Regions from separate parts of the Actinotalea sp. JY-7876 genome, predicted to be linked through region 1. Evidence: riboswitches for the same ligand, from Rfam matches in the RefSeq annotation. Region 1 holds a riboswitch; the other holds the start of a gene.
What was found. A riboswitch is a leader RNA that binds a small molecule or an ion and turns the genes downstream of it on or off. The one in region 1 is predicted to bind thiamine pyrophosphate.
Positions count from the first base shown of each region.

Region 1 (6,522 bases):
CCGCGGCAGCTCGACCATCGTGAACGCGGCGAGCGACCTCGTGGGGACGTGCTCGGCCGCGACGACGACGTAGGACTCGTCGCGCTCGGCGCGCTCCGCGAGCCCGACCCGCATGCGCTCCGCGTCCCACGGGTCCTCGTGGACGTCGAGCCCCGCGCTCGGCGCGTCGGTGCTCATCCGCGTCTCGAGCATCGCGAGCCCGTCGAGCCACTCGTCCGGCACGGCGTCCTCCCACGCGTGCAGGACGTAGTCGGGCCCGGCCGCGCGGGTCGCCTCCGCGAGCAGCGGCGCGAGCACCTCGGCAGGGACCGGCAGCTCCAGGAGCGACTGGCGCACGACCTGCTCGAGGGAGAAGCCGCGGGCCTGGACGAAGCGGGTCGTGTCGTCGTCGACGGGGATGCGGCCGCTGCCCGTCGGCGCCTCGAGCGTGCCGGGGCCCGGCGGCGGCTCGGGCGCATAGGCCGGCTCGGCGTGGATCACCGAGCGGCCGGCGGCACGCGCGGTGCCCAGGCACGCGTCCCACAGCACCGACCCGATGCCCTGCCGGCGGTGCTCCGGGTGGACGCCCACGTAGACCTGGGCCGTGTGGGTGTCCCCGACGAGGGGCAGGTGGACGAAGCCGCGGCCGACGACCGCCTCCGCCCGACGCTCGCCGTCGCGCACGGCGACGAACCGGTGCACGCGGCGGTACGCATTCGTCTTCATCGAGGCGCGCACCGTGGGGACGTCGATGGAGAAGTCGGCGTGGCCGTAGAGCGCGAGGTCGATGGCGTCGCTGACCAGGACCGTGCCCTCGAGCGCCCAGTCGTCGTCGGCCGAGAGCTCGACGACGCTCACGTGCGCGGTGGAAGTCGTCACGCCCCGAGCGTCCCCCGCGCCCGCACCCGGACGCCAGCCCATATCCGCCCGCCCGGGCCCGCCTGCCCGGCTGGCCCCACCCACGCCTGCCGACGACCACGTCCGTTCCCACCGAGTACGTCCGCCGCACCGGACGTCCTCACGTCGAACGGACGTACTCGGCGGGCTGGGGTGGGGCGGGTGGGTGGGTGGGGCGGGTGGGTGGGGCGGGTGGGGTGGGGCGGGTGGGGTTGGGGGCGGAGGAGGTGGGGCGGGTCAGGGGAGGACGGCGATGGCGGCGCGGTTGGCGCGCAGGCGCACCGGGGTGCCCGGCGCCGGCAGGCCGCGCGCCGCGCCCGCCGGGGTGCTCGGCTCGACGACCGTCACCGGGCCGACGCCGTCCACCTCGACCACCGCCTCCACCACGCCCCGGCCGAACGCCGCGCTGAGCACGCGGCCCGTCAGCGGACCGTCGTCGTCGCGCGCCAGGGATCCCGGGCCCAGCGCGAGCGTCGCGCCGCCCGGCCCGCCACCCAGCAGCGCACCCACCTGCGACGCCGCCGCGACGAACGCCTCGTACCCGAGGAACTCGGCCACCCGCCGGCACGCGGGCTCGTGCCACAGCACCACGGGCGGCGCAGCCTGCAGCAGGCGCCCGGCGTCGAGCACCGCGATCCGGTCGGCGACCGTGAAGGCCTCGTCGTGGTCGTGGGTGACGAACACGGCCGTCGTGCCGGTCGCGACGAGGGCCGCGCGCACCTCGGCCGCGAGGCGCTCGCGCAGGGACCGGTCGAGCGCCGAGAGCGGCTCGTCGAGCAGCAGCAGCCGCGGGCGCGGGGCCAGCGAGCGCGCGAGGGCGACGCGCTGCCGCTCCCCGCCGGACAGCGTCGCCACCTCGCGCCGCTCGAACCCGGCCAGCCCCACCAGCTCCAGCAGCTCGGCGACCCGCGCGCGCTGCTCGGCACGCGTCGCCCCCGCCATCTCGAGCCCGAAGGCCACGTTGCGCGCGACGTCGCGGTGGGGGAACAGCTGCCCGTCCTGGAACATCAGCCCGAAGCCGCGCCGGTGCACGGGCACCCCCGCGAGGTCGGCGCCGTCCCAGGTGATGCGCCCGGCGGACAGCGGCTCGAGCCCGGCGACGGCGCGCAGGAGGCTCGACTTCCCGCTCCCCGACGGCCCCAGGAGGGCGAGCACCTCGCCCGGCGCCACGTCGAGCGACAGGTGGTCGACGGCCGTCGCTACCGTCCCGTCGTCGTCCCGGTAGTGCACGACGGCGTCGCGCACGGCCAGGCCGGTCGCGCCGGGTCCCTCCGCCCCGCTCACAGCTCGGTCCCGCCCGCCGGGCGCAGCCGTTCGGCCAGGCCCATGACCAGCGCCGTCATGAGCCCCAGCAGCACCGCGGCCGCGAGCGCCATGCCGAGGTTCTCGGCGCCCGGCCGCCCCAGCAGCCGGAAGATCACGACCGGCAGGGTCGGCCGCTCGGGCCGCGCAAGGAACGACGTCGCCCCGAACTCGCCGAGGCTGACGGCGAACGCGAAGCCGACCGCGACCCCCAGGGAGCGCGCCGCGACCGGCCAGTCGACGTGCCGCAGCACCTGCGCGGGCGTCGCCCCGAGGACGCCAGCGGCCTCGTGGAGGCGGGTGTCGACGGCGCGCAGCACGGGCAGCACGCTACGCACCACGAGCGGGGTCGCCACCACGGCCTGGGCGACGGGGATGAGCGCCGCGGACGAGCGCAGGTCGAGGTCCAGGCCGAAGGGCCGGTCGAAGGTGACGAGGAACCCGAACCCGACCGTCACCGCCGAGACGCCGAGCGGCAGCATGAACAGCGCGTCCAGGACCCGCACCGCGCGCCGGGCGCCGGGCGCGCGGGGCCGGCGCGAGGCGACCAGCGCGACGAGCCCACCGACGACGACGGCGATCACCGTCGCGTCCACGGCGATCCGGACCGACGTCAGCGCCGCCTCCCACACCGTCACGCTGAGCGCGTTGGCGCCGCCCGTCGTGCCGAGGGCGACGTAGTTGCCCAGGCCCCACCCCGTCGGCGTGCGCAGCGAGCGCACGACCACCGTGGCGAGCGGCAGCACGAGCAGCACGCCGACGACGACGGCCGTCACGGCGACCGCGAGGACGTCGCCCCGGCGCCGGGCGGGGCCGCGCAGCGCGAGCCGCGGCGGGCCGGCGTCGGGCAGGAGCTGCAGGGCGCGCTCGCGGCTGCTCCGGGCGCGGCCGGCGAGCAGCAGGCACCCCGCGACGACGGCGATCTGGACGACCGAGAGCACCGCCGCCGCGCGCAGGTCCAGGAACTGCGTCGTCTGGACCCAGATCTCCGTCTCCACGGTGCCGTAGCCGGTCCCGCCGAGCACGAGGACGACGCCGAACGCCGTCGCGCAGAAGAGGAAGACGATCGCCGCGGCCGACGCGATCGCGGGCGTGAGCGCGGGCAGCGTGACGTGCCGGAACGCCCGCCAGGGCGAGGCGCCGAGCGCGCGCGCGGCCTGCTCGGCGCGCGGGTCCAGCCCGGCCCAGAATCCGCCGACCGTGCGCACCACGACGGCCAGGTTGAAGAACACGAGCGCCGCGACGACGCCCGCGAACGTCCCGTCGATGCCGAGGAACCCCAGCGGTCCGGAGTCGGCCAGGACGGAGCGGAACGCCACGCCCACGACCACGGTGGGCAGCACGAACGGCACGACGACGAACGCGCGCAGGGCCCGGCGCCCGCGGAACTCGCGCCGGTGCAGCAGGAAGGCCACGGGTAGGCCGAGCACCAGGGACAGCGCCGTGCCGACCACGGACTGGCCCAGCGTCGTGCCGATGATCCGCCACGTCCGGGCGCGGCCGAGCACGTCGGCGACGCCGGACAGGTCCGGCCCGCCGGTGTCGCCGACGAAGCCCAGCCGCAGCAGCGCGAGGACGGGGTACGCGAAGAACACGCCGAGGAACAGCAGCGGCAGGCCCGCCGCCAGCCCCCAGCCGACCCACCGGCGCGCGACCGGCCAGGCCCCCGGCGCGACGAGCGCGCGCGGGGGCGTGGCGGGCTCGGCCGGCAGGGTGGCGCTCACCCGATCACGATCTCCGTCCAGCGCTCGATCCAGGCGTCGCGGTGCTCGCTGATGAGCGCGGGGTCCAGTGTCAGGGGCTCGGCCGGCAGCGGTGCGTGCTGGGCCCAGGCGTCCGGCAGCGGCACCGACGTGTCCACGGGGTAGACGTACATGCTGCCGGGCAGGTCCGCCTGGACGTCCTGGCTCAGCAGCCAGTCGACGACCTGGCGGGCGCCGTCGGGGTTGGCGGCCCCGGCCAGGACCCCCGCGTACTCGACCTGGCGGAAGCAGGTGTCGAGCAGCGCGCCGGTGGGCGCCTGCGTCGCGCCCTCGGCGACCTCCGAGGGCGGCGACGAGGCGTAGCTGAGCACGAGGGGGCGCTCCCCCTCGCTCGACGGGCCCGAGAAGTCGACGTAGTACGCGTCCGACCAGCCGGAGACGACCTTGACGCCGTTGTCCCGCAGCGCCGTCCAGTACTGCTCCCAGCCGTCCTCGCCGAGCTCCGCGACGGTGGCCAGCAGGAACGCCAGACCCGGCGACGACGTCGCCGGGTTCGTCACGACGAGCAGGTCCCGGTAGGCGGGATCGGTCAGGTCGGCCAGCGTCGTCGGCTCGGGGACGCCCGCCTCGGCGAACCACTCGTGGTCGACGTTGACGCACACGTCGCCCACGTCGACCGCCGTCAGGTGGTGGCCGTCGTCGACCGCGTGCGCGGCCACGTCCGCGCCGGCCGCCGGCGACTCGTAGGGCTCGAGCACGCCCTCGGCGATCGCGCGGCTCGCGAAGGTAGTGTCGATGCCGTAGACGACGTCGCCCAGCGGGGCGTCCTTGGTGAGGATCAGCTGGTTGACGAGCGCGCCGCCGTCGCCGGGCGCGCGGGTCTCGAGCGTGAGGCCGGTCTCCGCCTCGAAGGCCGCGACGACGTCGTCGGACAGCGCGAACGAGTCGTGCGTGACGAGCACGACCGTGCCGGCGCCGTCGCCGGACGCCGCGGGCTCCGGGTCGGCGCCGATCGCGGAGCACGCCGCGAGCGGCAGCACGGCGAGGGCCGCGTACGGCGCGAGCCGTCGCGTGCGGTGGTGGGTGGCGATCCTCGCCATGGCTCCTCCTCGTGGTAGCAGGAGGGGGACGCCATCCGCGGCGGCCGCGGCATCGTGCCGCGCCGACGTGGACGACGTCTGAGACGTTCCCGACTCCCTACGCCGGCATCACCCGGATCAGGTTCGAGGGTCTGCGGTCACCCGCACTCTCAGCGTCCTGCGCCCGGTGGCCCGGGCGACGCTCCCCTGTCGTTCGGAGCCGACTCTACCGCCGCAGGTCCGCGGCCGGTTCGTGCGACGTCGACACGGCGCCGATCACCCTCATGGTCCTGCTGGGGCCCGCCGCCCGCCCCTACGCTGGCGCCGTCCGACGAGCCGTCCGGCAGGAGCCGCCATGTCCGCCAAGTCCGACCTCCTCGAGCACGTCCAGGCGCAGCTGGTCGAGGGAGAGCGCGTGCTCGCCGTGACGACGGTCCAGGTCAAGGGCGGCACGAAGCGGGACTTCTCGGCGAAGACGCTCGCGGGCGCCGCGGCGTCGATGGCGACCCTGGCCGCGACGGGCGGATCGGTGGGCCTGATGGTCGCCGTCGTCCCGCCCGCCGCGTGGTTCGTGGGCACGACCGAGCGGGTGCTGCTCATCGCGCGCACGGCCATGGGCGCGGGCATCGGCGAGACGATCTTCGCCGCGCCCCGCGCCGCGCTGGAGGTCCGGTGGCGCTCGATGGTGCTCAACGAGATCTCGCTGGTGGACCCGGCCGACGGCGCCTCGCTCGTGCGCCTCAACGTCGGCGTCAAGCGCGGGGCGGCGAAGAGCATCGTCGACGCGATCCAGGGCTCCGCCCGCCCCTGAGCGGCGGCCGCGGACGCGCTGCTCGTCGACCGCGAGGACGTGACCGGACCCGCCCGCTGACGTACGCCGGGACACGCGGGCGGCTGCTGGTTACGCTCGCGACACGGCCCAGCAGCACCCCGGGAGGACGGCCATGTCGCTCGTCTCACAGCTCTTCGCAGGGACCCACGCCGAGGCGATCGCCCGCGCCGACGCGCTCGACGCCGGGGACGACCTCGACGACGCGACGTCGGCGCTGGACGTCTCGCTGACGCCCGTCGACCTCGAGGTGCTCGGCGAGATCGCCGCGAAGGCCGTCCGCTTCGGCAGCGGGGACCTCGAGGTGGCCGAGGTGGACCTCGACCACGAGCTCCTCTTCCGGCTGCCGCCGTTCCTGTGCGAGGTGCTGGCGCAGCTCGACGCGCCCGAGGACGCCGACGCGCCCGGGGAGGTCGCGCAGGCGTGGGCGGCGTCGGAGGAGATGGACGCGGCGGGCGAGGACCTGCAGCCGCTGGTGCGCTCCATCACGGGCCTGGTCGCTGCCGCGCACGAGTCCGGCCAGAACGTCTACCTCTGGCTCGAGCCGACGTGATGCGGTGATCCAGTTCGACGGCAGCGGGGCCGTCTTCGCCGTCATCGGCGTCGCGACCCTCGCCGCCGCCGTACTGCCCCGGGCGCTGCACCGCGCGCCGCTGTCGATGCCAGCCGTCTTCCTGGGCGCCAGCATCCTGGCCTTCACGCTGCTGCCCGGCCTGCCCGACCCGGATCCGGT
Region 1 covers NZ_CP059493.1:3,358,309-3,364,830, forward strand. The annotation lists gene H2O74_RS15545 (GNAT family N-acetyltransferase) at 1-858, opposite strand, end outside; gene H2O74_RS15550 (ABC transporter ATP-binding protein) at 1,114-2,160, opposite strand; gene H2O74_RS15555 (iron ABC transporter permease) at 2,157-3,902, opposite strand; gene H2O74_RS15560 (thiamine ABC transporter substrate binding subunit) at 3,899-4,981, opposite strand; TPP riboswitch at 5,059-5,179, opposite strand; gene H2O74_RS15565 (hypothetical protein) at 5,316-5,771, shown strand; gene H2O74_RS15570 (hypothetical protein) at 5,905-6,342, shown strand; gene H2O74_RS15575 (sodium:proton antiporter) at 6,347-6,522, shown strand, end outside.

Region 2 (6,522 bases), 1.1 Mb from region 1:
ACCGCCTGCGGTACGACGCCGGTGAGCACCGCCAGCAGCGTCGACTTGCCGCAGCCCGAGGGCCCCGTCAGCAGGACGCGCTCCCCCGCCTCGACATCGAGGTCAACGCCGTCCAGGCCCGGCCGGGCCCGACCCGGGAACCGCACCCGCACCCCGCGCAGGCGGACGACGCTCACGCGCGCGCCGGCGCCGCGTCGGCGTCGGCCGCCGGCTCGTCCCAACGGTCCCGACCGGCGGGGAAGTTGTCGAGGACGCCCGTGCGCAGGAGCCCCTCGGCGAGGACCTTGGCGAGGACGCCGGTGAGCAGCAGCCCGCTGAGCAGCTGCAGGACCACGCGCAGGACGAGGTGGTCCTGGTGCCACCAGTCCGCCGTCGTGCCGGCCCACAGGAAGCTCGCCGTCACCGCGGTCAGCCCGGAGGCGAGGAACGTCGGCCACCCGAAGCGTCGGTAGCGCGTCACGGCGAAGGCCAGCTCCGCGCCGCCGCCCTGGACGAGCCCCGCGATGAGCAGGGTCGGGCCGGCCGGGGAGCCGAGGAAGGCGAACTCGACGAACGCGGCGCCGATCTCGGCGGCGATCCCCGCACCCGGACGACGCACGACGAAGACGGCCAGCGGCGCGACGACGATCCAGCCACCCATGAGCGCGTTCTGCGCCAGGTCGCCGAGGGGCCCCATGGCGACCTGCAGGCCGCCCCACGCCTGGACCAGCGCCCAGTACAGGAACCCGAAGACGGCGGCCAGCACGGCGAGCACGACGATGTCCCGCAGCGCCCACGCGGCGCGGCCGGGCGCGGTCCGCGGGCTCACCGGCCGGCCGCCGTCGCGGCGGACGGGCTGCCCAGGCTCACGGTCGCGTGGCTCACGACGTGCCGCACCTCGCCGCCGACGGCGGCCCACGTGTCGACGACGGTCGCCAGCACGTCGGCGAGGTCGCCCTCCAGGCGCGTCACGAAGTGCTCCGGGCGGGCGAGCGTGCCCGCGTCCCCGGCGCGCGCGATCGCCCGCTCGATGGGCCCCATCGCGTCGGGGACCCCCAGCGGGTAGAGCGCCCAGTGGGCCGCCGCGCGCAGGCCGGTGGCCGGCAGGCTCACGGGTGCGACACCGGGCAGGTCACCCGCGACGGCGCACCCGGTCTCGCCGGCGACGCGGTCCAGCTCGCCCGGGCAGCCGCGCGACAGGTGCACCACGGCCACGACGTGGCCGCTCGGCGTCGCCGCCACGGCCGAGGTGAGCACGGCGACGAGGTACCGGGCGAGGTCCTGCTCCGGTCCGCGGACCAGCGTCGAGACGTCGTCGGTGGCGACCTCGAGACCCGGGACCTCGAGCGCCGCCGCCGCGAGCGCGCCGAGGATCGGGGGCACGACGTCGTCGGCCGCGGGCAGGAGCGTGAGGCGCAGGCCCACGCCCGCCCGGACGTGGTCGGGCACGTCGCCGCTCGTCGTCGGTGCCGTGGTCGTCGGTGCGGTGCTCGTCGGTGCGGTGCTCGTCGGTGCGGTGGTCCGGGTGGTCGGCATGGTGCCTCCTGAGTGCGCGCACGGCGCCCCCGGTGAGCGCGCGGCACGGCGTCGCCGGTCGCGACCGCCGCAGCGGCACCTCGCCCATCTCCCTACGCCGGTGCGAACCGGGTCAGGTTCCACGGGTCAGTGGCTCGACCTTGCGGTCCGACCACACTCTCAGCGCGTACGCGCTCCCCGGGGGCTTGTCCCGCCGACCCTCGCCGAGGGGTCGGCGCGTGTCAAGGGTCGGCCCGCGCCGTGGACCGCCGGTCAGTCCCCGGGGACGACGCGGTAGCGCCGGTTCCGCAGCGAGGGGTTGCGCTCCCGCACGCGCGCGACGACGCCGGCGTCGAGCTCGGCGGCGGCGACCTCCGGCCCGTCGTCGGCGTCCCGGCCGCGGTCGTCGGCCGCCACCCGCCCGGGGTCGCCGGCCAGCACGACGCCGTCGGGGTCCACGACCGCCGGCCCGCCGACGACGCCTGGCCCCCGCTGCGTCGCGCCCACGACGTAGGCGGTGTTCTCGATCGCCCGTGCGCGCAGCAACGTGGCCCAGTGGTCGGCCTTGTGCTCCCCGGCGGCCCACGCGGCCGGCACGGCGAGCACCGTCGCGCCCGCGTCCACGAGCAGCCGCGCGCTCTCCGGGAACCGCAGGTCGTAGCACGTGAGGACCCCGACCCGCAGGTCACCGACGGGCACGACGAGCGGCGCCGCAGCCGGGTCGCCCGGCTCGAGCCGCTCGGACTCGCGGTGGCCGAACGCGTCGTAGAGGTGCACCTTGCGGTAGACACCCAGGACCCCGTCCGCGCCCAGCGCCACCACGGCGTTGACGGCACGCTCCGGCCGGGAGCCCGGCAGCACCGTGCCGGCGACGACCACCACCCCGGTGCGCGCCGCGGCGCGCGCCAACCCGGCGACGAAGGGCCCGTCGAGCGGCTCGGCCTGGTCGGACCCCACCCCGCGCGGGTCGAAGGCGACGGCGTACTCGGGCAGCACCACGAGCGCCGCGCCGTCGTCGGCGGCGCGCTCCACGGCCGCCACCGCGGCAGCGGCCGCCGTGGGCCGGTCCGGGTCCGACCGCAACGCGACGGCGTGCACCCGGATCACGGGCGCCTCGGCACGCCGGCGACCGCCACGGGGGTCATCCGCGCGGGCCGCCCGGGTCCGTGCCCTCGGGGGCCTCGGCGTCCCGCGCGGGCCCGCCGGCCGGGCCGTCACCGGCCGCTCGCTCCTCCTCGGCCTCGGTCTCGAGACGTCCCCGGTGCTGCACGCCGCGGATCTTGCGGGTCATGGACAGGAACAGCGGGATGCACGCGACGACCGCGGCCAGGGTGACCAGGAAGCCGAGCACGCCGGGCGTGACGCTGTCCGGGTCCACGCCCTCCTGCAGCTCCGGCTCCGACGACGGCGTCGCCACGACGCTCGCGACCCAGGTGCCGGGGTGCGGTGCGGCCAGGGCGTCGACGTGCGCGCTCATCGCTGCACCTCCGGCTCGATGCCCGCGAACAGGTCGTCCTCCGGCAGCGTCGTGGGCACCCGCGACTCGGCGAGCTCGTACTCCTCGACCGGCCACACGCGGGCCTCGAGGCCACGCGGCACCGCGAAGAAGAAGCCCTCGGGGTCGATCTGCGTCGCGTGCGCGACCAGCGCCGCGTCACGCGCCGGGAAGTAGTCGCTGCACGGCACGCGCGTCGTGACGGGGCGCTCGGGGATCTCGCGCAGCTCGCGGCTCGCGAGCCAGTCCCCGAACGGCGACTCGAGGCCCTCCGCGCGCACGGCGTCGTGGATCGCGCGCATGCGGGCGATCGAGAAGTCGTGGTTGTAGTAGAGCTTGAGCGGCTGCCACGGCTCACCGGAGTCGCGGTAGCGCTCCGGGTCCCCGGCAGCCGCGAAGGCCTCGACCGCGACCCGGTGGCACATGATGTGGTCCGGGTGCGGGTAGCCCCCGCTCGGGTCGTACGTCGTCATCACGTGCGGCCGGAACTCGCGCACCAGGCGCACGAGCGGCTCGGCGGCCTCCTCGAGCGGCACGAGCCCGAAGCAGCCGTCCGGCAGCGGTGGCAGCGGGTCGCCCTCGGGCAGGCCCGAGTCCACGAACCCCAGCCACTGCTGACGCACCCCCAGGGCGGCGGCCGCCGCCGCCATCTCGACCTGGCGGACCTCGGCCATCTCCTCGAGCGACGCGTGCACGTGCCCGTAGCGGGGGTTGAGGATGCTGCCGCGCTCGCCGCCCGTGCACGTCGCGACCAGCACGTCGGCGCCCTGCGCGGCGTACATGGCCGTCGTCGCGGCGCCCTTGCTCGACTCGTCGTCCGGGTGCGCGTGCACCGCCATGAGGCGCAGGCCCGCCCGGGGCGCCGCGCCGGAGCCGGCGGGCCCGGGCTCGTCTCCCGCGGCGCTCGTGCCTGGGGCGTGGTTCACGGACGTGCCTCCTCGTTCGGTCGTGCGGGTCCGGTCGCGGTCCGACCAGCCTCTCGCACCGGGGACAATGGTGACGCACGGCGACGACACGTCGCACCACGCCCGACCTCGCCGAGGTGAGCATCACGTCCACGACCGGCACCACGCCCCCCGACGGCCGTTACGGCACGACGCCCGGACCCGGGGCGCGCCGCCTCCAGCGCGCCCTGGTGGTGCTGCTCGGGCTGGGAGCGGTCGCCCTCGCCGTCTGGACCGGGCTCGGCGCGGGCGCCAAGCCCGTGACCTGGAAGGACGTCGGTTTCACGGTCGGCGACGGCGACATCGAGATCGTCTACGACGTCATCCGGCCCGACCCCTCCGTCGAGGTCCGGTGCCGGCTGCACGCCCTGAACCAGCAGCACGCCCAGGTCGGCGTCGTGGTCGTCGACATCGGCCCGGCCGAGGCCCGGACGGTGCGGCTCGCGAGCACCGTGGCGGTGTCCGAGCCCGCGGTGACGGGCGTCGTCGAGAGCTGCTGGACCCCCTGAGCGGCGCTCACGCGCCGCCTTGCTACAATCGTCGTTTCCACGCCCCCATGTCCCGGCGCAGCGTCGCGCACCGTGGCCCTCACGGCGCCGCCGTGAGTCGGCTGGTCGGGACGGGCGCCGGATCCCCGAACGAGCAGATCTGCCGAACGACCACGTCTGCGGCCCCCCGCAGCCTGACCGTGGGCCGCAGGCCCACGCACGCACCACGGAAGGAGCGATCGTGACCGAGACGAGCACGTCCGTCATCTGGCTGACGCAGGAGGCGCACGACCGCCTCGCCGCCGAGCTGGACCGTCTGACGACCACGGGCCGCACGGACATCGCCTCGCGGATCGAGGAGGCGCGCTCCGAGGGCGACCTCAAGGAGAACGGCGGCTACCACGCCGCCCGCGAGGAGCAGGCGAAGCAGGAGGCCCGCATCCGCCAGCTCCAGCAGATGCTGCGCAACGCGCGCGTCGGCGAGGCGCCGCCGGACGACGGCGTCGTCGAGCCGGGCATGGTCGTCGAGGCGACCGTCGCGGGTGAGCGCATGCGCTTCCTCGTGGGCTCGCGCGAGGTCGCCGAGGGCACCGACCTCGACGTCTACAGCGCCGGCTCGCCCCTGGGTGCCGCGATCGTCGGCCGCTCGCGCGGCGAGACGACGTCGTACACGGCGCCGAACGGCAAGCAGATCTCGGTCGAGATCCACGAGGCCACGCCCTACCAGCCGTGACCGTCGGCGCCCCACCGGGCGCCGGCACCGCACGACCCCGACGCCGTCGGACGCGTCCCCCACGGGGGTCCGTCCGGCGGCGTCGTCGCTAGGCGCATGGCCGCCCATGAACCGCGACCGAGCGGCCACCACCCGCACACCGTCACGCCGTCGTGCGCCGACGGCAGGTCCGCGGTGGCTCAGCCCGCGACGACCCGGTAGCCCAGGCCCCGCAGGTGCTCCAGCACCTGCGCGCAGTGCTCGGGACCGCGGGTCTCGACCTGGACGCCGATCTCGACCTCGTCCACGGTCAGGTCGACGCCGGTGCGCACGTGCCCGACGTGCATGACGTTGCCACCCGTCGCGGCGAGGTCGCCCAGGAGCGCCGCGAGCGACCCGGGCTGGTCGTCGACGCGCACGTGCAGCTGCAGGTAGCGCCCGGCGGACGCCAGCCCGTGGCGCACCACGCGGAGCAGCACGAGCGGGTCGATGTTGCCGCCGGACAGGACCACCACGGCGGGCGTGCGCACCTCGAGGCCCGCCATGAGCGCCGCGACCCCGGCCGCGCCGGACGGCTCGACGAGCATCTTCGCGCGCTCCGCGACCAGCAGCAGGGCCCGCGAGAGGTCCTCCTCGGAGACCGTGCGCACCCGCACGCCGTGGGCGTGCAGCAGGCCGAACGGCACGTCGCCGGGACGGCCGACGGCGATGCCGTCGGCCATCGTGCTCAGGCGCTCGGCCGGCACGGGGCGGCCCGCCGCGAGCGAGGCCGGGTAGGCGGCAGCCCCAGCGGCCTGCACGCCCACGACCTCGACGTCCGGCCGGTCCGCGAGCGCCGCCACGACGCCCGCCGCGAGGCCGCCGCCGCCCACCGGCACCACGACGGTCCGCACGTCCGGCACCTGCTCGAGGATCTCGAGCGCGATCGTGCCCTGCCCCGCGACGACGTCGGCGTGGTCGAAGGGGTGGATCAGCACCGCACCGGTGCGGTCGGCGTGGTCGCGCGCGGCCAGGAGCGCCTCGTCGACGCTGGTGCCGACGAGCTCGACCGCCGCGCCGTACTGGCGCGTCGCGGCGACCTTGGGCAGCGCGGCGCCGACCGGCATGTAGACGGTCGCGTCGACGCCGAGCAGGCGGGCCGCCAGGGCGACGCCCTGCGCGTGGTTGCCCGCGCTCGCCGCGACCACGCCGCGCGCCTGCTCCTCGGCGGTCAGGCGGGACATCCGCACGTAGGCGCCGCGGATCTTGAAGGACCCCGCACGCTGCAGGTTCTCGCACTTGAGCAGCACGGGACCGCCGGCGAGGTCGCTCAGGGCGCGGCTGGACTCGACGGGCGTGCGCAGGACGACGCCGTCGAGCACGGACGCCGCCGCGACGACGTCGGCCGGC
Region 2 covers NZ_CP059493.1:907,229-913,750, reverse strand. The annotation lists gene H2O74_RS04360 (ABC transporter ATP-binding protein) at 1-176, opposite strand, end outside; gene H2O74_RS04355 (ECF transporter S component) at 173-808, opposite strand; gene H2O74_RS04350 (YkoF family thiamine/hydroxymethylpyrimidine-binding protein) at 805-1,515, opposite strand; TPP riboswitch at 1,586-1,705, opposite strand; gene H2O74_RS04345 (nitrilase-related carbon-nitrogen hydrolase) at 1,768-2,601, opposite strand; gene H2O74_RS04340 (hypothetical protein) at 2,636-2,971, opposite strand; gene mca (mycothiol conjugate amidase Mca) at 2,968-3,828, opposite strand; gene H2O74_RS04330 (DUF4307 domain-containing protein) at 4,032-4,442, shown strand; gene greA (transcription elongation factor GreA) at 4,663-5,154, shown strand; gene ilvA (threonine ammonia-lyase) at 5,334-6,522, opposite strand, start outside.
Region 2: it holds a riboswitch for thiamine pyrophosphate, as region 1 does, so the genes downstream of both, H2O74_RS04350 (YkoF family thiamine/hydroxymethylpyrimidine-binding protein) here and H2O74_RS15560 (thiamine ABC transporter substrate binding subunit) in region 1, are expected to answer to the same signal.